One region of the Kitasatospora sp. NPDC004240 genome, then DNA from elsewhere that is predicted to be linked to it. Evidence: riboswitches for the same ligand, from Rfam matches in the RefSeq annotation. Region 1 holds a riboswitch; each other region holds the start of a gene.
The links. A riboswitch is a leader RNA that binds a small molecule or an ion and turns the genes downstream of it on or off. The one in region 1 is predicted to bind cyclic di-AMP.
Positions count from the first base shown of each region.

Region 1 (6,623 bases):
CCCGGCCCTCGCCCGCCTCCTGACCGGTGCGAGCTCGCCGTCCGGAGCCCCCACCGTCTGGCTGGGCAGCCCGGACGGCGACCCCGGGCTGACGGACGCGCTGGCGCGGCTCGCCGTCGAGGAGGCGGGGACGCTCCCCGAGATCGAGGTGCTGCCCGGTTCGTACGACCTGCCGGGTGCGCGGCTGCTCGACATGGTCTCCGTCATGGACCGGCTGCGCTCGCCGGGCGGATGTCCCTGGGACGCCGAGCAGACCCACGCGAGCCTGGTGAAGTACCTGGTGGAGGAGTCGTTCGAGCTGGTCGAGGCGATCGAGGAGGGGGACCGCGCGACGCTGCGCGAGGAGCTGGGCGACGTCCTGCTCCAGGTGTTCTTCCACTCGCGGATCGCCGAGGAGGACGCGGAGGACCCGTTCTCCATCGACGACGTGGCGGGGGACATCGTCGAGAAGCTGATGTACCGCCACCCGCACGTCTTCGGGGACACCGAGGCCGAGGGCGCGGCCCAGGTGGAGGCGAACTGGGAGCAGCTGAAGGCGGCCGAGAAGTCGGAGCGAGAGTCGGTGCTGGACGGCGTGCCGGCCGGGCTGCCGTCGCTGGCGTACGCGGCGAAGCTGGTGTCGCGGGTGCGCCGGTCGGGCTTCACGGGTGTGCCCGACGAGCCGTACGAGCTGCCGGTCGAGCTCACGGCGGAGTCGGCGGGCAGCTTGCTGCTCGCGGTGGCGCAGCGGGCGCACGACGCCGGGGTGGACGTCGACGCCGCGCTGCGGACGGCCGCGCGCGGCTACCGGGACGCGGTGCGCGCCGCGGAGGGGCTCACCTGACGGGGACGGCCGGGCGGTTCAGACACCGGCCCGCTCCTCGACGGGGCGGCGCTGGTGCGGCACGACCTCGCTGATGGCCTCGCCGACGAGCGCGAGCAGTTCGGCGAGGCGCTCCAGGTCGAGGTGGTCGGGCAGGTCGGCGAGGGAGACGATCCGCTCGCCGTCCGGGCCCGCGACGCAGAACAGGTCGATCGGCCCGAGGTGCTTCTCGACGGTGTCCACGAGGGCGGCGATGTCGCTGGGGCGCCGGACGTCCCCGCAGACGCCCACGACCGGGCAGCCGGGCCGGTCGAGCTCGGTGGCGAGGTCCTCGGCGACGCCGACCCGCTGGTCGGCGATCAGCATGCCGGCGGAACCGGCGGCAGCGAAGCGGCGGGCGAGGTCGGCACCCGACCCGCCGTCGAGTACCGCGATGACCACGACTGCCCCGGTTACCCGCATGGTGGGCTCCTCCCTGTGGGCGACACCGCACCGGCGCCCACGACGACTGCGGAGGATCGTAGGCAGGTCCTGACCCTCCGCAACAGGGATTACCCCTCAGGTGACCAGACTCACGCCTGATCGTCACCCGAGTCACCCCGTCCGCCCGCCCACCGTGACCGTCCCGGCCCCGGCCCCGCCGCCACCCGTCCCACCTCCTCTCCCCGTCCCCGGGACGCCGGACGCCGGACGCCGGACGCCGGACCCCCGCACCCCGGACCCCCGCACCCCGCACCCCCGCACCCCGCTCCGAGCACCGGATACGGTCGACCCATGCCAGCTCAGCCCGACGCCGCCACCCCCTCCTCCACCCCGGAGCCCACGCCCGCTCCGGCAACCCCCGCCCCCGCAGCCCCCACCCCTGCGGACCCCACCCCTGCGGACCCCACCCCCACCCGCCCCGAGCTGTTCACCTGGGAGTTCGCCGCCGACCCCTACCCCGCGTACGCGTGGCTGCGCGAGCACGCCCCGGTGCACCGCACCACCCTGCCGAGCGGGGTGGAGGCGTGGCTGGTGACCCGGTACGCGGACGCGCGGCAGGCGCTGGCCGACAGCCGGCTCTCCAAGAACCCGGCGCACCACAGCGGGCAGGCGCACCGCACCGGCCGGGTCGGCATCCCGGGGGAGCGGCAGGCGGACCTCATGACCCACCTGCTGAACATCGACCCGCCGGACCACACCCGGCTGCGGCGGCTGGTGTCGAAGGCGTTCACGCCCCGCCGGGTGGCCGAGTTCGAGCCGCGGGTGCAGCAGCTGACCGACCGGCTGATCGACGGCTTCGCGGAGCGCGGTTCGGCGGACCTGATCCACGAGTTCGCCTTCCCGCTCCCCATCTACGCGATCTGCGACATGCTGGGCGTGCCGGCCGAGGACCAGGACGACTTCCGGGACTGGGCGGGCATGATGATCCGGCACGGCGGCGGGCAGCGCGGCGGAGTCGGCCGGGCGGTCAAGCGGATGCGGGCGTACCTGCTGGAGCTGATCCACCGCAAGCGGGCGGACCTCGGGGACGACCTGATCTCGGGCCTGATCCGGGCCGGCGACCACGGTGAGCACCTCACCGAGAACGAGGCCGCGGCGATGGCCTTCATCCTCCTCTTCGCCGGTTTCGAGACGACCGTCAACCTGATCGGCAACGGCGTCTACGCGCTGCTGCGCAACCCCGGCCAGCGGACGCTGCTGCAGGAGTCCGTGGAGCGCGGCGAGAGCGGCCTGCTGGAGACCGGGATCGAGGAGCTGCTGCGGTACGACGGTCCGGTGGAGCTGGCCACCTGGCGGTTCGCGACCCGCCCGCTGGCCATCGGCGGCGTGGACATCCCGGTCGGTGACCCGGTGCTGGTGGTGCTGGCGGCGGCGGACCGCGACCCGGCCCGCTTCTCGGACGAGAACACCCTCGACCTGGCCCGTGCGGACAATCCGCACCTCGGCTTCGGGCACGGCATCCACTACTGCATCGGCGCGCCGTTGGCCCGCCTGGAGGGCCGTACGGCTCTCGCCACCCTGCTCGCCCGGCTGCCCGACCTCCGGCTCGCCGAGAGCCCGGAGAACCTGCGCTGGCGCGGTGGACTGATCATGCGAGGACTTCGTGAACTCCCCGTGGATTTCAGCCCGGAACGGCGGTCCGAAGGGGCCTTCGAGGGCTGAACGGACACCTTTCGTCCACATCCGGCGCCGGGCCCCCGATGCTCTCTCTCCGTCACATCCGGCGCCCCGCCGCCGGGGTTCGGAGGGACCGCCCTCCGGCCGTCCGGGGGGCGGTCGCCCCGCGCCCGGCCCGCCCCCGACCCGACTCGCGGGTAACTCCCGGGCGGGGCCGGGCCGATGTGTCCGCCGGACCGCCGGGACGGCCCCTGGGCTCTTCCGCATACCTTCGACGCGCCCGGCGCACGGGCCGTGCGTCGACCGGCGGGACACCGGTCCGCGGCCGGGGTGTCACCGGCCGTTCACCCGGCGACGCACCGTGACATCCGGCGGCGGGTCGGGACCCCACCCGGCGGAACGCACCCGGACGCCCGTTCGGGACTCGGGGCCGGTCGGCTCCGGCCGGCCCCGGATTCCGGTTTCGGTCACGCTCCGACACTCTGACGGCGTGTCGGAAACACTCGAATGGCATCCACATGAAACACCATCAATCCGGACATATAGCCCCCGTTGGTGAACGATCGAACATCCGCCGTAATTTTCGCGTGATGCCGGCGATATGAGCTTGTGATCGGTCTGAGGTTCTGTCTACTCTCCGTGCTGTCCGCAGCTGTGGACCCCGGGCGCGGGACGCCGAATCCTGCCCGCCGCGCCGCCGGGACACCGACCAGACCCCAACGGGCAGGGGCGGGGGACCCAGGTTTCGATGCCGTCCCCACGGCTTGGGGTGAAGCCGCAGACCGGACACTCTCCGTGACGCGGCCGGGCCACCTCCCGGTCCGAACCCGACAGCTCACCTCGCAGGCGTGCGGAGAGGGACACCCCCATGCTGTTCGTCGGAAACGGTCGTCACCGTCGTCGCACCCAGACCGAGAAGGCCATCGCCGTCGCCGGAGTGACGGGCGTCGGGCTCGCCATGCCCCTGCTGACGGCCGGCGGCGCCACCGCGGCCCCGGTCTCCACCTGGGACGCCGTCGCCCAGTGCGAGAGCGGCGGCAACTGGGCCATCAACACCGGTAACGGCTACTACGGCGGCCTCCAGTTCAACGCCAGCACCTGGAAGGCGTACGGCGGCACCGCGTACGCGCCGCAGGCGCACCAGGCGACCAAGTCGCAGCAGATCACGATCGCCGAGAAGGTGCTGTCCGCCCAGGGGCCGGGGGCCTGGCCGGTCTGCTCCAAGCGTGCGGGGCTGACGAAGGGCGAGGGGCCGGCGCAGGTCGACAAGTCCAACGACGTCAAGCCGGGTTCCTCCGAGGCGCCGGTCGCGCCGCAGAAGCCGGCCGAGGAGCCGAAGACCCAGGGGCCGACCGCCCCGGTCTTCCCCGGCCACGGCGGCTGGGACGAGCAGTGGCGGGTGTACTGGTACCAGAACGACGGTGCCTGGTACTGGACCAGCCACAAGAGCGTCTACGAGACCTTCGCCCCGCGGGCCGCCGCCAACTCGGCGGGCCCGGACGCCTCCGACTCCGAGGCCTCGACCGGGGCGCCCACGTCCACCGGGGGGTCGACGGACGCGTCCACCGCGCAGCCCACCGCGCAGCCGACCGAGACACCCGCGCAGCCCACCGGGGCGCCCTCGCCGACCGCGCCCGCCCCGACCGCCGACCCGACCCAGGGCGCGCAGGGCACGCAGGCCGTCCCGGGCACCCAGGGCGCTCAGGGCGCTCAGGGCGCGCAGACCGTCCCGGGCACCCAGCCGGCGCCGGACGCGCAGACCGTGCCGGGCGCCGGGGTGACCCCGATCAACGTCCCGTCCGCCGACGCCGTCCCGGTCCCGGCCGCCACCCCGGCGCCCGCCCCCGGCTACACCGTCGTCTCGGGTGACACGCTGTCCGGCATCGCCGCCTCGCACGACGTCCGGGGCGGTTGGCCCTCGCTGTACGAGGGCAACCGCGGCACCGTCGGCACCGACCCGAACCTGATCCTCCCGGGCCAGGTGCTCAACCTCGGCTGACGCCGGGGCCGTCCCAGCCCGGCCCCGCGCCACGCCGGAGCCGTCCGCCGGCCCTGCCGCACGGGGAAGCACGCCGGGCCGCCCCCGGAAGCGCACCCACCACACCCGGAAGCACACCCGCCCCACCGGCCCCGCGCTCGACGAAGGGGGTCGTTTCGACCCCCTTCGTCCGCTTCCATGGGTATCTCACAGGGCGAGCAGGTGAACTACCGGTGGGTAACCGGGCCACACGCTGAGACGGAACCGAGGCGGACGTGGCCCGGACGGCCCGTGCGGTTAGGCTCTGGTCTCGTAACGACTCCGCAATCGTCCCGCCGACCTCACCACCCCGTCAGCTGGACCCTGCTTCCGCTAGGAGATGCCTCGTGCCGTCCATCGATGTCGTCGTAGCCCGTGAGATCCTCGACTCGCGTGGCAACCCCACGGTCGAGGTCGAGGTCGGCCTCGACGACGGCAGCACCGGCCGTGCCGCTGTCCCGTCCGGTGCCTCCACCGGTGCCTTCGAGGCCCTGGAGCTGCGCGACGGTGACAAGAACCGTTACTTCGGCAAGGGCGTGGAGAAGGCCGTCCTGGCCGTCATCGAGCAGATCGGCCCGGAGCTGGTCGGCTACGACGCCACCGAGCAGCGCCTGATCGACCAGGCCATGCTCGACCTGGACGCCACCCCGGACAAGTCCTCGCTCGGCGCCAACGCCATCCTGGGCGTCTCCCTGGCCGTGGCGCACGCCGCCTCCGAGGCCAGCGACCTGCCGCTGTTCCGCTACCTGGGCGGTCCGAACGCGCACGTCCTGCCGGTCCCGATGATGAACATCCTCAACGGCGGCTCGCACGCGGACTCCAACGTCGACATCCAGGAGTTCATGATCGCCCCGATCGGCGCGGAGTCCTTCTCCGAGGCCGTCCGCTGGGGCGTCGAGGTCTACCACACCCTCAAGGGCGTGCTGAAGGAGCGGGGCCTGTCCACCGGCCTGGGCGACGAGGGCGGCTTCGCGCCGAACCTGTCCAGCAACCGCGAGGCCCTGGACCTCATCACCGAGGCCATCCAGAAGGCCGGCTACGTGCCCGGCCGCGACATCGCGCTGGCCCTGGACGTCGCCGCCTCCGAGTTCTACAAGGACGGCGCCTACCAGTTCGAGGGCAAGGCCCTCTCGGCCGCCGAGCTCATCGAGTACTACGCCGAGCTGGTCGCCGCGTACCCGCTGGTCTCCATCGAGGACCCGCTGGACGAGTCGGACTGGGACGGCTGGAAGGCCATGACCGTCAAGCTGGGCGACAAGGTCCAGCTGGTCGGCGACGACCTGTTCGTCACCAACCCGGCCCGCCTGGCCAAGGGCATCGAGACCGGCACCGCCAACGCGCTGCTGGTGAAGGTGAACCAGATCGGTTCGCTGACCGAGACCCTGGACGCCGTCGAGCTGGCCCAGCGCAACGGCTACCGCTGCATGATGTCGCACCGCTCCGGCGAGACCGAGGACGTCACCATCGCCGACCTGGCCGTCGCCACCAACTGCGGCCAGATCAAGACCGGTGCCCCGGCCCGCTCCGAGCGCGTCGCCAAGTACAACCAGCTGCTGCGCATCGAGGAGATCCTCGACGACGCCGCCGAGTACGCCGGCCGTGGCGCCTTCCCGCGCTTCAAGCACGAGGGCTGACACACACGGCTCGTCTCGGTGCCCCGCCTGTTCACCCCGTAGGGTGGACGGCGGGGCACCGTCGCGACCG
Region 1 is NZ_JBSGFD010000099.1:7,192-13,814, reverse strand. Features, by position in the region: gene ACWEQL_RS25000 (MazG family protein) at 1-823, shown strand, start outside; gene ACWEQL_RS24995 (SDR family NAD(P)-dependent oxidoreductase) at 842-1,264, opposite strand; gene ACWEQL_RS24990 (cytochrome P450 family protein) at 1,577-2,947, shown strand; cyclic di-AMP (ydaO/yuaA leader) riboswitch at 3,600-3,765, shown strand; gene ACWEQL_RS24985 (transglycosylase family protein) at 3,771-4,901, shown strand; gene eno (phosphopyruvate hydratase) at 5,267-6,553, shown strand.

Region 2 (6,623 bases), on a different contig from region 1:
TCGGTGCCTCGGTGCCTCGGTGCTCCGGGCCCCGGGCCCCGGGCCCCGGGCTTCAGGGCTTCGGCCAGGCCCGCAGCCCGTCGGTCAGCACGCCGATCAGCCGGTCCTGGGTGACGGCCGGGTCCTCGGCGAGCCGGAAGGCGCCGCCGATCGACAGCGAGGCGAAGCCGTGGGCGACCGAGCGGACCGTACGCGCCGCATGGATCGCCTCGGAACCCTCCAGGCCGTACGCGCGCAGCATCGCCACGATCACCCCGACCAGCCGCCCGGCCGCCCGGGTCAGCTCGTCGTCCGCCTGCGGGGCCTGCGGCAGTGCGGCGTAGCGGTGCGGGTGCTCGACGGCGTACCCGTGGTAGGCGCGCAGCACGGCGTCCACGGCCTCGTCCCCGCCGCGGCCGAGGGCCGCCTCGGCGAGCCGGTCGGCCAGTTCCCCGGTGACCCGGACGGCGATCAGCCGGCGCAGCTCGGCGAGGCCGCCGCTGACGTGCTTGTAGAGGGACGGGGTGGCGACGCCGGCGCGGGCGGCGACGGCGGCCAGGGTCAGGGCCTCCGGGCCCTGCTCGTCGATGAGGGCGAGGGCGTGGGTGACGACCTGGTCGGGGGTCAGTCCGGCGCGGGGCATGGGGGTTCTCCGGGGGCTCGCGTACGGCGTCGGTCTCGGCGACGGTGCCGGCGTCGGTTTCGGCGTCGGTGTCGGTTTCGGTTCTGGGTTCGGCTGAGGGGCCGGGCTCAGAGGGAGGCGAGGAAGGGCAGCAGGGCGTCGGCGGTGGCCTGCGGGGAGTCCGCCATCGGGTAGTGGCCGGCCCCCTCGATCATCACCTTGCGGGCGTTCAGCGCGGCGGCCTGCCGGTCGGCGACCAGCTCCGGCTTCGGGAAGTCGGGGTCCTTGGAGCCCATGATCACCAGCGCCGGGCAGCGGACCGCGGCGGTCCAGCCCTCGGGCGCCGAGTTGCCGTGCGTGTAGCCCCGGGTGGCGGTCCTGCGGCCCGGGGTGCGCAGGGCGGCGACCAGGCCGGCCACGTACGCGTCGAGGTCGGCCGGGCGGGGGCCGGGGAAGGCCATCTTGCGCAGGTAGAAGCCCCAGAAGGCGGGGGCGCGCTCCACCAGGGCGCCCAGGGCGCGGACCAGGGTGCGCTGCGCGAGGTTCGGCGGGAGGTTCTCGATGAAGGCGTCCAGCAGGACGATCCCGGCGACCCGCTCCGGCGCGTCGCCCGCGGCCCTGACCACGCTCGCACCGGTGTAGGAGCTGCCGGCCAGGACGGCCCGTTCGATGCCGAGGTGGTCCAGCAGGGCGAGGACGTCGCCGGCGATGGCGGCCGGCGAGTAGTCGTCCCAGACGATCGAGGACTCGCCGAAGCCGCGCAGGTCCATGGTGATCACCCGGCGGCCGGCCGCGACCAGCAGCGGGTGCAGGTGCCGGTACGCGGCGCGGCTGTCGAGCATGCCGGGCAGCAGGACGACGGGCAGGCCCTCGCCGTGCTCGGTGTCGTCGAAGGCCAGCCGGCCGCCGGGGAGGTCCAGGTGGCGGGTGGCGGGGGTGGCGGTGCGGGACATCGTGGGCCTCCTCGGTCCGTTGTGCGACTGCCGATAGCCATAAAGCTAAGGCTAATAGCCTTAGCCGTCAAGCGCTCGGCGCGGGGAGACCGCCGGGAGGCGTCGAAGGTGTCGAGGGTGTCGAGGGTGCGGAGGCGCCCGTGGCGTCCGTGGCGTCGGTGGTGGACCCTCCGGTGGTCAGACCCCCTCCACCTTGAACGGGTCGTGCTCGGCGAGCAGCTTCTCCAGTCGCGCCTGGTCGACCCGGCTGACGATCTCGCCGGCCTCCTGCCGGTCCCGGATCACCTTGGCCAGGGTGAAGGCCGAGGTGATCGTGTAGAGGAGGCCGACGCCGAGGAAGGCCCGGGTCCACCCCTCCACCGGGAGGTAGGCGATGCCCACCGCGAGCGCGGTGCCGGAGATGGCGAAGGACAGCACGGCCTGGACGTGGTACGCCGCCGTGGTGCGGGACTGCATCTGTGAGCTCATGGCGCCAGAATCCCGGCCGGTCGGGCCGTACGCATGAGTAGGCGTACTCAGTTCAAGGGTCGTTCGTTGACGCACTTTTACGTCCGGTAGGGTGCGTGCTGTCGTCAGACGTGACGGAGCGCCCATCGCGTGCCACGGCGTCAGGGCAGTGACCGACTGTCCCGAACGAATGGCTTGGAATCAGGGGCTCCTAGGATTAACGTTTGATAACGCAGCGCGGTCGAAACGCCGTACCCGACGGCACCGTGCACGTCGCCTAATCCCGCACGACCCGCCCCCGGGCAGGTCAGGGAGCCGGGGAACCACGTTCCTTGGGGTGAATCGGCCAGGCCCCCGGGCCCGGCCGTAGGAGACCTTCCTGCTCCGAACCCGTCAGCTAACCCGGTAGGCGCGAAGGAAGGAAAGGAGCGCGCCTCCGTGGCGTCGACGCACTCCCCGGTCCAGCCGACGGGCTCCGCCGCCGGCACCCAGCTGCTCGACTGGCCGCCCGCGCACGACAGCGTGTACGCCGGCGTCGCCGACGAGACGGCCCCGCAGCCCGCCGAGACCAACCGGCACCGGATGCCCCGCCAGACCCGGGGCACCGCCCCGCTGCTGGGCGTCACCGCCGTCGCCGCCACCCTCGGCGCGACCGGCTTCGCCTCCGCCACGCCGGCCTCCGCGCCCGCCGTCTCCACCCCGGACGAGACCCCCGTCGCGCTCGCCGCCGACCCCGGCCTCGCCCTCGCCGCGCGCATCCAGCTCCAGGCCGACAGCCAGCGCACCGCCGCCGAGGAGAGCGCCCGCCTCCAGGCCGCCCAGGACGCCCAGGCCAAGAAGGTCGCCCAGCAGCAGGAGGCCAAGAAGGCCGCCGACGCGGCCGAGGCCGCCCGGATGGCCGCCATCAACCTGCCGGTGAAGGACTACAACCTCTCCGCCCACTACGGGCAGAGCGCCCGCTACTGGGCCCACCTGCACACCGGCCTGGACTTCGCCGCCTCCACCGGCACCCCGGTGTACGCGGTCGGCGCCGGCACCATCACCTCGGCCGGCTGGTCCGGCTCGTACGGCTACCGGATCGTCGAGACCCTGCCCGACGGCACCGAGATCTGGTACTGCCACCTCTCCTCGATCATCAAGGGCTCCGGCAAGGTCGTCCCCGGCCAGCAGATCGGCAAGGTCGGCGCCACCGGCAACGTCACCGGCCCGCACCTGCACGTCGAGGTCCGCCCCGGCGGCGGCGCCCCGGTCGACCCGGAGACCTGGTTCGAGCAGCGCGGCCTCACCCCCTGACGCCCGCCCCACGCCACACCGGACGGTCCCGGGAGCACGCGCTCCCGGGACCGTCCGCGTTCCTGCCCTCCGTGTCACGCCGCCCGGATCACTCCGGCAGCTCGTCCTGGGCCGTGTCGTCCTGGGGCGGCTCGTCCATGTCGTCCTGGGGCAGCTGCGCCAGGTACGCCTCGATCTCCTCCTGGCCCGGTTCCGGCGCCAGGTCCGGGTACTCCTCCACCAGCAGCCGCGGCAGACTGGGCACCGTCCAGTCGCCGTACAGGTCCAGTGCCACCGAGACCGCCGCCGCCTCGAAGCCCTCGAAGTCCCCGGCCAGCTCCTGCGGCATCGGGCGGCCCAGCGCGGTCAGCTCCGCCAGGTTGCGGTAGCTGCGCCGCATCAGCCCCTGCTCCAGCAGCATCCGGGCGCCGTCCGTGGCCATGCCCACCGACATCAGCCGGGTCGGACCCCAGCCGCCGTCACCGTCCACCGGGTCCAGCAGACCGGCCCGCTCCAGCTCCTCGTACGCGGCCGCCCGCCCCGCCGGATCCAGCGTGCGGAACCCCTCCAGCCAGGCCCGGACCGCCGCGTCGTCCGCGACGTCCACCCCGGCGGCGCGCAGCAGCAGCGCGTACAGCCGGGGCCAGGTCACCAGGTCGGCCCGGCGCAGCAGGCCGGCCGCCAGTTCGCCCTGCCACTCGGCCTCGGCGTGCAGCCGCTCCTGGCGCTTGGCGTTCAGCCGCTTGGCCGCGCGCTGGTGGTCGATCAGCAGGTCCACCGCCCGGCCGTACTCCAGCGGGTCCTGCTCCGGCGCGGGCTGGACGTACAGGTGGAGCCGCTCGTACAGCAGCTGCTCCAGGGTGTTCGAGGTCAGCTCGGGCCATCCGTCGTGCATCCTGCCGTCGCCCAGTTCCAGCAGGGCCAGCACCGTCCGCACCGGCTCCTCGGCCACCGGCGCGCGGCCCTGGGCCTGCGCCCAGGCGAGCAGGTCGGCGGCCCTGGTGCGCGGGGCGAGCCGCAGGTCTTCTTCTTCCATGTTCACGTACGGTAATCGCTGGCCGGAGGTAGGGTCGGCAGGCATGGTGCCCGTTCTGCTCACCGGCCCGCGACTGGCCGTCCGCGAGTTCCACCACACCCCGGAGGACGTCGACGCGCTGCACGCGGTCTTCGGCGACCCGGAGACCTGCCGGTACCTGCCGTTCGAGCCGCGCGACCGCGAGGACTGCGACGACCAGGTCGAGCAGTACCTGGAGGAGGCCCAGCGCGAGATCCGCACGGTCTACCGGCTCGCCGTCACCCGGCTCGCGGACGCCGAGGACCCGGCCGACGCGGTGCCGATCGGCAACGCCGCCCTCGGCCTCGGCGAGCACCGCGGCGCCACCCTCGGCTACGCGCTGCGCCGGGACACCTGGGGGCAGGGCTACGCGGGCGAGATCACCGCCCTGCTGTGCGACTTCGCCTTCGCCACCCTGGGTGTGCACCGGCTGGAGGCCCGGGTGGACACCGACAACGCGGCCTCGGCCCGGGTGCTGACACGGGCCGGGTTCCGGCTGGAGGGGCGGATCCGGCACGACCTGTACCTGGGCGGCCGCTGGCACGACTCCTACCAGTACTCGCTGCTGGAGGACGAGTGGTCGTCGTGATCCCCGCGATCCGCGTGATCCCCGCGATCCGCGTGATCCCCGCGATCCGCGTGGTCACCGTGGTCCGGCGCGGGTCCGGGGCCGGGTAGGGCGGCCGGGGGTTATCCCCACCCCCGGTTCGCCGGGAGACCGGATGTCCGGCCCGCTGCCGCTCTGCGAGTCTGGGATCACCCCCAGGAACCGCCGCCACGACAGACCGAGGACCGACCGGCCATGAGCAGCCAGTACGCACCCCACCGTGAGTACGACGTCGACGACTCCCCCGAGAACCACGACCGGACGGACCGCCCCGCCCGGGCCCACCGCACCGAGCGGCCCCCGTACTTCTGGCGCGCCCCCTTCTCCTCCTACACCTACCGCGAGATCGGTTACACGCTGACCGGCCTGCCGGTGGCGATCGCCGGCTTCTCCTTCTCGATCGTGCTGTTCTCCCTCGGCGCCGGCACCTTCATCACCGTCCTCGGGCTCCCGGTCCTGGCCCTGCTGCTCACCGGCGGGCGGGGCTTCGGGCGGCTGGAGCGGGCCCGGGCCCGCGGCATGCTGGCGCTGGACGTGCCCGGCCCGCGGCCCGTCCGCCCCAAGCGGTCCGGCTTCTGGGCCACCGTCGGCAGCCGGCTGGGCGACGCGGCGGGCTGGAAGGCCGTGCTGTACCAGGTGCTGATGTTCCCGTGGGCGATCCTCAGCTTCGTGCTGTCGCTGGTCTTCCTGCTGGTCGGCTGGTCGCTGGCGCTCTACCCGGCCTACCACTGGGTGTACGGCGCCTTCACCGACTGGCCGGGCGCCCAGCTGTACGACTACTACGACGACGAGAACGTGCGCCACCAGTTCTTCATCGAGTCGCCCGCGCAGATCGCCGCGGTCTCGCTGCTCGGGCTGCTCCTCGTCTTCCTCACCCCGCAGCTGGTGCGCGGGCTGACCAACGTCAACCGGCTCGCCGTCCAGGGACTGCTCGGCCGCTGAGCCCTTCGCCCCGTCATCCGCCCGGTCCGTCATCCGCCCGGTCCGTCATCCGCCCGGCCCGTCATCCGCCCGCTCCGCCGGGCGTGCGGGCCGGGCGGGCCCGTGTTCCGATGGCCGGATGGCCGACCCGCCGCCCGGAATCCTGGTCACCTCCCGTCCGCTGGACGAGTACTGCGGACTCTTCGGGCTGACCCGCGCCCGCCTCGCCGCCCTGCCCGGGCCCGTCCTGGACTGCCCCGGCGGCGCCGCCGCGCTGGTCGCCGAGGCCCGGGGACTCGGCTGCCGCGTCATCGCCGCCGACCCGGTGTACGCGCGCCCGGTCCGCGAGGTCGAGGCCGGCGCGGTGGCCGCCCGTACGGCGATGGCCGCCGCGATGGCCGAACGCCCCGAGCTGTACCCGCCGGCCCGTCATCTCCCGTACGACCGCTACCTGCGCAGCTGGGACCGGGCCCGCCGGCTGTTCGCCGAGGACGCGGCCGCGCACCCGCAGCAGTACGTGGCCGCCGAGCTCCCCCGGCTGCCCTTCGCGGACGGCACCTTCGCGCTGGCGCTGAGCGGGTACCTGCTCTTCGCCTACCCGGAACGCTTCGGCCCCGAGCACCAGTTGGCCGCTCTGGTCGAGCTGGTCCGGGTCACCGCGCCGGGCGGGGAGGTGCGGGTGCGGCCGCTGCACGACGGCCTCGGGCGGAGCTGCCCGCACCTGGACGGGCTGCGCAGGGAGCTCGGCGAGCGGCGGATCGGCAGCGA
Region 2 is NZ_JBSGFD010000063.1:7,900-14,522, reverse strand. Features, by position in the region: gene ACWEQL_RS18925 (TetR/AcrR family transcriptional regulator) at 53-622, opposite strand; gene ACWEQL_RS18920 (alpha/beta fold hydrolase) at 730-1,554, opposite strand; gene ACWEQL_RS18915 (YiaA/YiaB family inner membrane protein) at 1,732-2,022, opposite strand; cyclic di-AMP (ydaO/yuaA leader) riboswitch at 2,266-2,427, shown strand; gene ACWEQL_RS18910 (M23 family metallopeptidase) at 2,440-3,294, shown strand; gene ACWEQL_RS18905 (hypothetical protein) at 3,383-4,309, opposite strand; gene ACWEQL_RS18900 (GNAT family N-acetyltransferase) at 4,353-4,916, shown strand; gene ACWEQL_RS18895 (sensor domain-containing protein) at 5,130-5,876, shown strand; gene ACWEQL_RS18890 (class I SAM-dependent methyltransferase) at 5,995-6,623, shown strand, end outside.
Region 2: linked by a shared signal. The riboswitch ahead of ACWEQL_RS18910 (M23 family metallopeptidase) and the one ahead of ACWEQL_RS24985 (transglycosylase family protein) in region 1 are both predicted to bind cyclic di-AMP.

Region 3 (6,623 bases), on a different contig from region 1:
CGGCCGGTGGCGCTGCTGATCCTGCTGGCCACCCCGCTGACCCTGGTGGAGTTCCCGCTGCTGTTCAGCAAGGTGGTCGAGAGCGAGCCGTGGGCGGTGTCCGCGCTGACCGGCCGCAACCTGCTGCTGCTGGCCGCCGCCGTGCTCTCCTGCGTCCGGCTGTGGCGCTCCACCCGGGGCCCGGCGGCGGCGCTGGCGCCCACCGTGGTGCTGGCCGCCCGCCCCGAGCCGGCCGCGGTGTACCCGGTGCGCCCGGGGATCGCGTACGAGCAGGACCTGCTGGACGGCATCGAGCGGCCCACCCCGGCCGACCGCTGAGCCGCCGCCCGCTGCCGCCCCCCCCTGCCGCCCGGCTGAGCCCCCGCCGCCGGCCGCCCGGCCGTCAGCCGCCGCCCAGCCGGGCGGCGGTCTCCGCGCTCCAGAGCCGGGTGAACTCGACGAGCCCGGTGCCCAGCTCGGCCCGCAGCACCTGGTCCAGCTGCCGCTCCGGCCCGCCGCTGCCCGGCTCGGCCGCGCCCACCGCCCGGTAGCAGGCGACCAGCCGCTCGGGCCCGTACCGCCGGGCGATCAGGTCACAGGCCAGCCAGGCCTGCTCGTACGCCTGGGCGATGCCCTCGGCACCCGCGGCGAACGCCCGGTCGGCGGGCAGCGCGGCGGGCGTCCGCCCGGCCGCGACGTCCTTGGCCAGCTCGGGGGCGAGCTGGGCCGCGGTGCGCCCGGAGTCCCGGTAGGCCGTCCAGTCGGCGACGCCCTCGGAGAGCCAGAGCGGCGTCCAGGACCGGGTGTCGGCCCGGGTCGCCACGTGCACCGCCTCATGGGTGGTCACCACCTGCCGGCCGAAGGCGCTGAGCCGCCCGTACGCGACGGGGTTGACCACCACCCGGTCCGCCGGCGCGTGCCGGGGTGCCCCGGGAGCGGCGACGGTGACCGCGGCCATCTCCGTCCAGTCGGCCGGGGGGACGTCCAACAGCCGGGCGAACTGCTCCACCGTGGAGGGCAGTTCGAGGACCAGCCGGCCGGCCCAGCCGGTGCCCCAGAGCGCGTTGACGGCCGGCACCGCGCGGTCCGCCACGGCGGCCAGCTCCGCCGGGTCCGGCCCCCCGGCCAGGCCCAGCACCAGGCAGTGCCCGCCGCGCGTGGCCCGGACCGTCCCGAGGTCCCACAGCGGTACGGCGCCGCCCGCGCCCTCCTCGCGCCCCGGCCGCCAGCCGTCCGCCTCCGCCGCCAGGTCGAGCCGGCGCCGGTACACCACCGGGTACTCGTCGTAGCCGGCCAGCGCGGCGGTCAGCTCGGCGGTGACCGACCAGCGGCCGGGTGCGCCGGCCGGGACGGCCACCGGGTCGCGGTAGCCGAGGCCGGCCAGCGGGACGTCGGCCAGCTCGGCCCGCAGGGTCCGCGCCCGGTCGGCCAGCAGCCCGTCCAGCCGCGCGCGGTCCGGCCCGGCGTCCGCGTCCCGGGCCCCGGCGGCGGCCGCGGCGGGCGTGGGCGGCAGCACCCGGGGCAGCGAGAGCTGGGCCAGCCCGCCGGTCGCGAGCAGCAGCGCGCCGCGCCGGGACAGCCCTCGACGGGCCGCCCCGGCTCCGGCGGGCGGTTCTGCTCCGGTACGGCTCAGAGCCGCACCACCCCGGTCACGGGCATCGCGTTGACGCTCTCGTAGCGGACCTTGGCGCCCGGGTACGGGGCGTGCACGATCACCCCGCCGCCGGCGTACATGCCGACGTGGTGCATGTCCCGGTAGAAGATCACCAGGTCTCCCGGTCGCGCGTCGGAGAGGCTGACCCGCTGGCCGGCGTACGCCTGGGCCTGCGAGGTGCGCGGCAGGGTCACTCCGGCCTGCCGCCAGCTCCAGTACATCAGACCGGAGCAGTCGAACGCGCGGGGCCCGGTGGAGCCGTACACGTACGGTGAGCCGATCATGCGGGTCGCGGCGGCCAGCGCGGCCGCGCCGCGCTCCGAGGCGGGCGGCACGCTGCCCAGGTCCAGCCGGTCGGTGCCGCGGGTGGCGCGCTGCTCGGCCTCCCGGGCGTCCTGGGCGGTCAGCCGGGCCCGTTCGGCGGCGGGGAGGGTGTTGAGCAGCTTCTGCGCCGCGGTCAGCCGCTGCTGGATCTGCTGCTTGGTCTCGGCGAGGGCCCGGCGGGAGTCCTCCAGGTCGGCGAGCTTGCCGGTGGTCTCCGCCCGGCGCTGGTCCAGCCGGCGCTGGCGCACCACCAGCTCGTGCAGCGTCTCGCTCTGCCGCTCGGCGGCCTGGCCCTGGCTGCGGGCCCGGGCGAGGTAGCCCTCGGGGTCGGCGGAGAGCATCAGCCGGGCGGTACGGGCCAGCCCGCCCGAGCGGTACTCGGCGCCGGCCACCTCGGCGAGGTCGCCGCGCAGCCGGTCCAGCTCCTCCTGCCCGAGGGCGATCTGGCTCTGCAGCGCGCCGGTCTCGGCCTGGAGCCGCTGCTGGTGCTCCTGGGCCGCGTTGAAGCGCTCGGAGGCCTGCTCGGCCTCGTCGTACAGCTGCTCCACCTGGGCCTTGACGTCCTTGCGGTTCGGCGGCGCGTCCGGCGCGCCCGGCGTGGCCTGGGCGCTGCCGCCGGTCACCACTCCGAGCGCGGTCGTGGCGGCCGCGGTGAGCACCGCCGCCCGGGCGAGCAACGGCGCGGCTGGCAGATGGGGTCGGCGGTGCACGGCCATGCGGTTGCGGCTCCGATCCTGCGCCCGGGCCCCGCCGCCGCCCGAACGGGCGGCCGTGGAAGCGGGAGTCCGGTGGCAGACGTTAGCGAGTCGGGACGAGCGAGTCCAAACCCCTCCAAGCTCGAATATTTGACTCCTAATCGGACATCGGTCCGGCGTTCCGGAAAAGCCGCAGGCCCGGCCTCCCCCAGGGAGACCGGGCCCGACGGAAGGCCGACGCGGGATCAGACGCGCACGATGACCGAGATCGGCATGTTCGAGGCCGCCTCGTACCGGACCGGAGCACCGGGCTTCGGCGCGTGGATGACCTGGCCGCCGCCCACGTAGATACCCACGTGGTGGTTGTCGCTGTAGAAGATGATCAGGTCGCCGGGCTGCGCGTTGGCGAGGTTGGAACCGAGCCGGGTGCCGGCGTTGGCCTGCTGCTGCGAGGTCCGCGGCAGCGACACGCCGGCCTGGCGGTACGCCCAGCCGGTGAGGCCCGAGCAGTCGAAGGAGTCCGGGCCGGTGGCGCCGTAGACGTACGGCTTGCCCAGCTTGCTCTCCGCGGCCGCGATCGCCGCGGCGGCGCGTGAGCCGTTGGGGGCGGGCGTGGTGGTGGGCGTGGCGGGCTTGGTCACCGGCGAACTGACGTCGGTGCGGTCGCCGCCGCGGGAGGCGCGGTCCGCGGCGTTGGCGGCGGCCTTGGCGGCGTCGGCCTTCTGCTTGGCCTCGGCGGCGGCCTTCTCCTCGGCCAGCTGGAGCTCCAGGCGCTCCTTCTCGGTGAGGGAGTTGAGCAGCTCCTGGGCCTTGGCCAGCTTGGACTGGACCTCGTCCTTGTCGGCCTTGAGCTGCTTGGTGGTCGCGTCCAGCTCGTTGAGCTTGCTCTGCGCCTCGTTGCGGTCCTGGTCCAGCTTGCGCTGCTGGCCCTGGAGCTCCTTGAGGGCGCCGGACTGCGAGCTGCCCGCCTGGTTGAGGGTGTCGGCCTGGCTGAGGAAGTTGTCCGGGCTGGTCGAGAGCATCAGCTGGACGGTCGGCGAGATGCCGCCGTTGCGGTACTGCTCGCCGGCGATCTCGGCGAGGCCGCTCTGGAGCTCGGTGACCTGCTCCTGCTGGCGGGCCACCTTGTCCTGGATCTCGCCGACCTGCTTCTGCAGCTCCTGCTGCTTGGCCTGGGACGCGTTGTACTTCTCGCTGGCGACCTCGGCCTGCTGGTGGAGCTGGTCGACCTGCTCCTTGACCTGGTCCTTGGTCGGCGTCGGGTCGGCGTGCGCGCCCGACTGCGAGGACAGGGCCACGGCGGCAGCGGCGGCGGCGGTGAGGATCGAGACGCGGGCCTTGCCGGCGGGCTTGGGACGACGATGGGACGCCACGAAGGCGGACTCCTTCTTCCTACGTCCGCCTACCGGGTGAGCTGACGGGTTCGGGCCGGAAGCATGCCCTACGACGCCTCACCGACCGTTCCACCGGCCGACCTGGCGCCGATTCACCCCGGAGGAACGTGTGGTTCCCCGGCTCCGCTGCGCAGCCCCCCTGAGGGGTCCCCTGTCGGGTGGCGTGCCACCCCAGCTGCCTCGCGAACTCGGCGGTAACCACCGCCGCCACCCGGGATGGGTGATCGACAGTGCGGTGGTTCGAGGCACGACCCTAGTAATGAATCCGTGATCCGTTCAAATCCTTGTCAGAAAAAAGACGGAATGTCAGCCGAGTGCTCGCACGAATATGACCATGCGTGATCACCCCCCTACCCCGGGCTGATCATTTGTCATCCGAATGCCACGCATGAGCACGCCACCCCCGCTCGGAGGGTGGCGTGGATCACACAGGGGTTCCCATGCGTCCCGGGCGTGTCAGGGACGCTGAGGAGGCGTCAGATGCGGCGGATCGTGTTGATCGACATGCCGTCGGCCTTGCCGTCGGCCTTCATGATCTTCACGACGTCACCGGTGCGCGGGGCGTGCACCGCCATGCCGTTGCCGATGTACATCGCGACGTGGCTGCGGTCGCTGCGGTAGATGATGAGGTCGCCCGGCTGGGCCTCGGCCAGCGACGGGACGGCGGTGCCGTAGCTGCCCTGCGCCTGCGAGGTGCGCGGAAGCCCGACGCCCGCCTGCCCGTACGCCCAGACCATCAGGCCCGAGCAGTCGAAGGTGCTCGGCCCGGTGGCGCCCCACTTGTACGGCGAGCCCTGCTTGCTCAGCGCCTTGGAGACCGCCACGCCGGCGTAGCCGCCGGCCTGCGGCAGGTTGGCCGCGCCCATGTCGGCACGGACGGCGTCGCGCGAGGCGCGGTCCTCGGCGGCCTTGGCCTGCTGCAGCGCGGCGCGGTCGGCGGCGCTCAGCGAGTTCAGGAGGTCCTGGGCCTCCCGGAGCTTCTTGTTGACCTCCGCCTTGGACTGGTTCAGGTCCTTGGTGGTGGCGTCCAGCGAGGCGAGGACGGCCGCGGCCTCGGTCTTCTGCTGGTCCAGGCGGCGCTGCTGGTCGAGCAGGCCCTTGAGCGCCTCGGCCTGGCTGGTGCTGGCCTGCTGCACGCTGGAGGCCTTGTCCAGGTAGCCGGACGGGTCGGAGGCGAGCATCAGCTGCACCGACGGGTCGATGCCACCGGAGCGGTACTGCTCCCCGGCGACCTCGGCCAGCCCGGCCTGCAGCTGCGTCATCTGCTCCTGGCCGCGGGCCACCTGGTCCTGCAGCTGGTCCGCCTGCTTGCGCAGCTGGTCGGCCCGCTCCTTGGCGCCGTTGTACTTCTCGGTCGCCTGCTCGGCCTCTTCGTTCAGCTGGTCGATCTGCGCCTTGACGTCCTCCTTGGACGGCTTCGGCGGCGCGGCGTGCGCGCTGACCTGGGCGGAGAGGGCGACCGCGGTCGCTGCGGCAGCGGTGAGCACGGTGACCCGCGCGCGACTCGGCTGCTTGGGACGGCGGTGGGAGGCCAAGGACGGGCTCCTTCTTCCTGTGGGACTCACCCGTACGGGTGAGAATCCAGAAAATAGGTTTGACGCCAGACCCTAGTGAAGATCACGGGTTTCCGCCACTCCCTCGGCACCCGCGCACCCCACCCCGGCACGGGCTTCACGCGATCCTCACACATCGGCAACGCGACGGCTGACCCGACGTCACCCCACGCACTTCGACCGGGATCGACAGACCCGGGCGCGGCAAGGACCGTTCCGGTCCGAACCGATCCTCAGGGACGCGCCAGCCGGTTCAGCAGCAGCACCGACGCCACCGGGCGCGCACCCGCCTTGCGCACGCCCTCCGCGACCTCCCGGTCGGTGGAGACCACCACCACCGGCCGGCCCTGCGGCTCCGCCCGCACCAGCCGGCGGATCAGCTCGTCCGCCGTCTCCCCGGTCCGGCTGAACCGCACCCGCACCCCGCGCGGCGGCGCCATGATCACCGGCACGTCCAGGTCCTGGCCGTCGAACACGCAGGTGACCTCCGCCTGCGTACGCTGCGCCAGCATCGCCAGACCGCCCAGCAGCCGCAGCCGCTGCTGCTCCAGCGGCAGGGTCGGGTAGCCGGTCTTGGTCACGTTGTAGCCGTCCACCACCAGGTGGACCTGCGGGATCGCCAGCAACTGGTCCAGCAGCGCCGGATCGTCCTCCGCGAGCGCCCGCCGGGCCACGTCGTGCGGCGAGGCCGAACCCGGCACGACCGCCTCCACCAGGTCCGCCGGACGGATCTGGGAGACCGGCAGCGCCAGCTCGCGTTGCAGCCCCTGCGCCGACTGGAGCACGGTGTCCAGCAGCAGCCGCAGCCGCATGTCCTCCACGCTGCGCCCCTCGCGGGCCGAACGCCGCCCCTGCTCGGCGGCGCCCTCCAGCTCGGAGATCCGGTGCTTCAGCCGCCGGGCCTCGCTCTCGGCGGCGCCGCGCTCGGCCGCCGACTGCGTCCGCAGCGCCTCCAGCTCGGCGGCCAGCTTGCGGGTCTCGGCCTGCGCCCTGCGGGTGTCGCTCTCCAGCGAACGCAGCTTGC
Region 3 is NZ_JBSGFD010000005.1:30,932-37,554, reverse strand. Features, by position in the region: gene ACWEQL_RS02475 (glycosyltransferase 87 family protein) at 1-318, shown strand, start outside; gene ACWEQL_RS02470 (hypothetical protein) at 383-1,495, opposite strand; gene ACWEQL_RS02465 (NlpC/P60 family protein) at 1,609-2,673, opposite strand; gene ACWEQL_RS02460 (NlpC/P60 family protein) at 2,898-4,025, opposite strand; cyclic di-AMP (ydaO/yuaA leader) riboswitch at 4,036-4,192, opposite strand; gene ACWEQL_RS02455 (NlpC/P60 family protein) at 4,523-5,581, opposite strand; gene ACWEQL_RS02450 (NYN domain-containing protein) at 5,833-6,623, opposite strand, start outside.
Region 3: linked by a shared signal. The riboswitch ahead of ACWEQL_RS02460 (NlpC/P60 family protein) and the one ahead of ACWEQL_RS24985 (transglycosylase family protein) in region 1 are both predicted to bind cyclic di-AMP.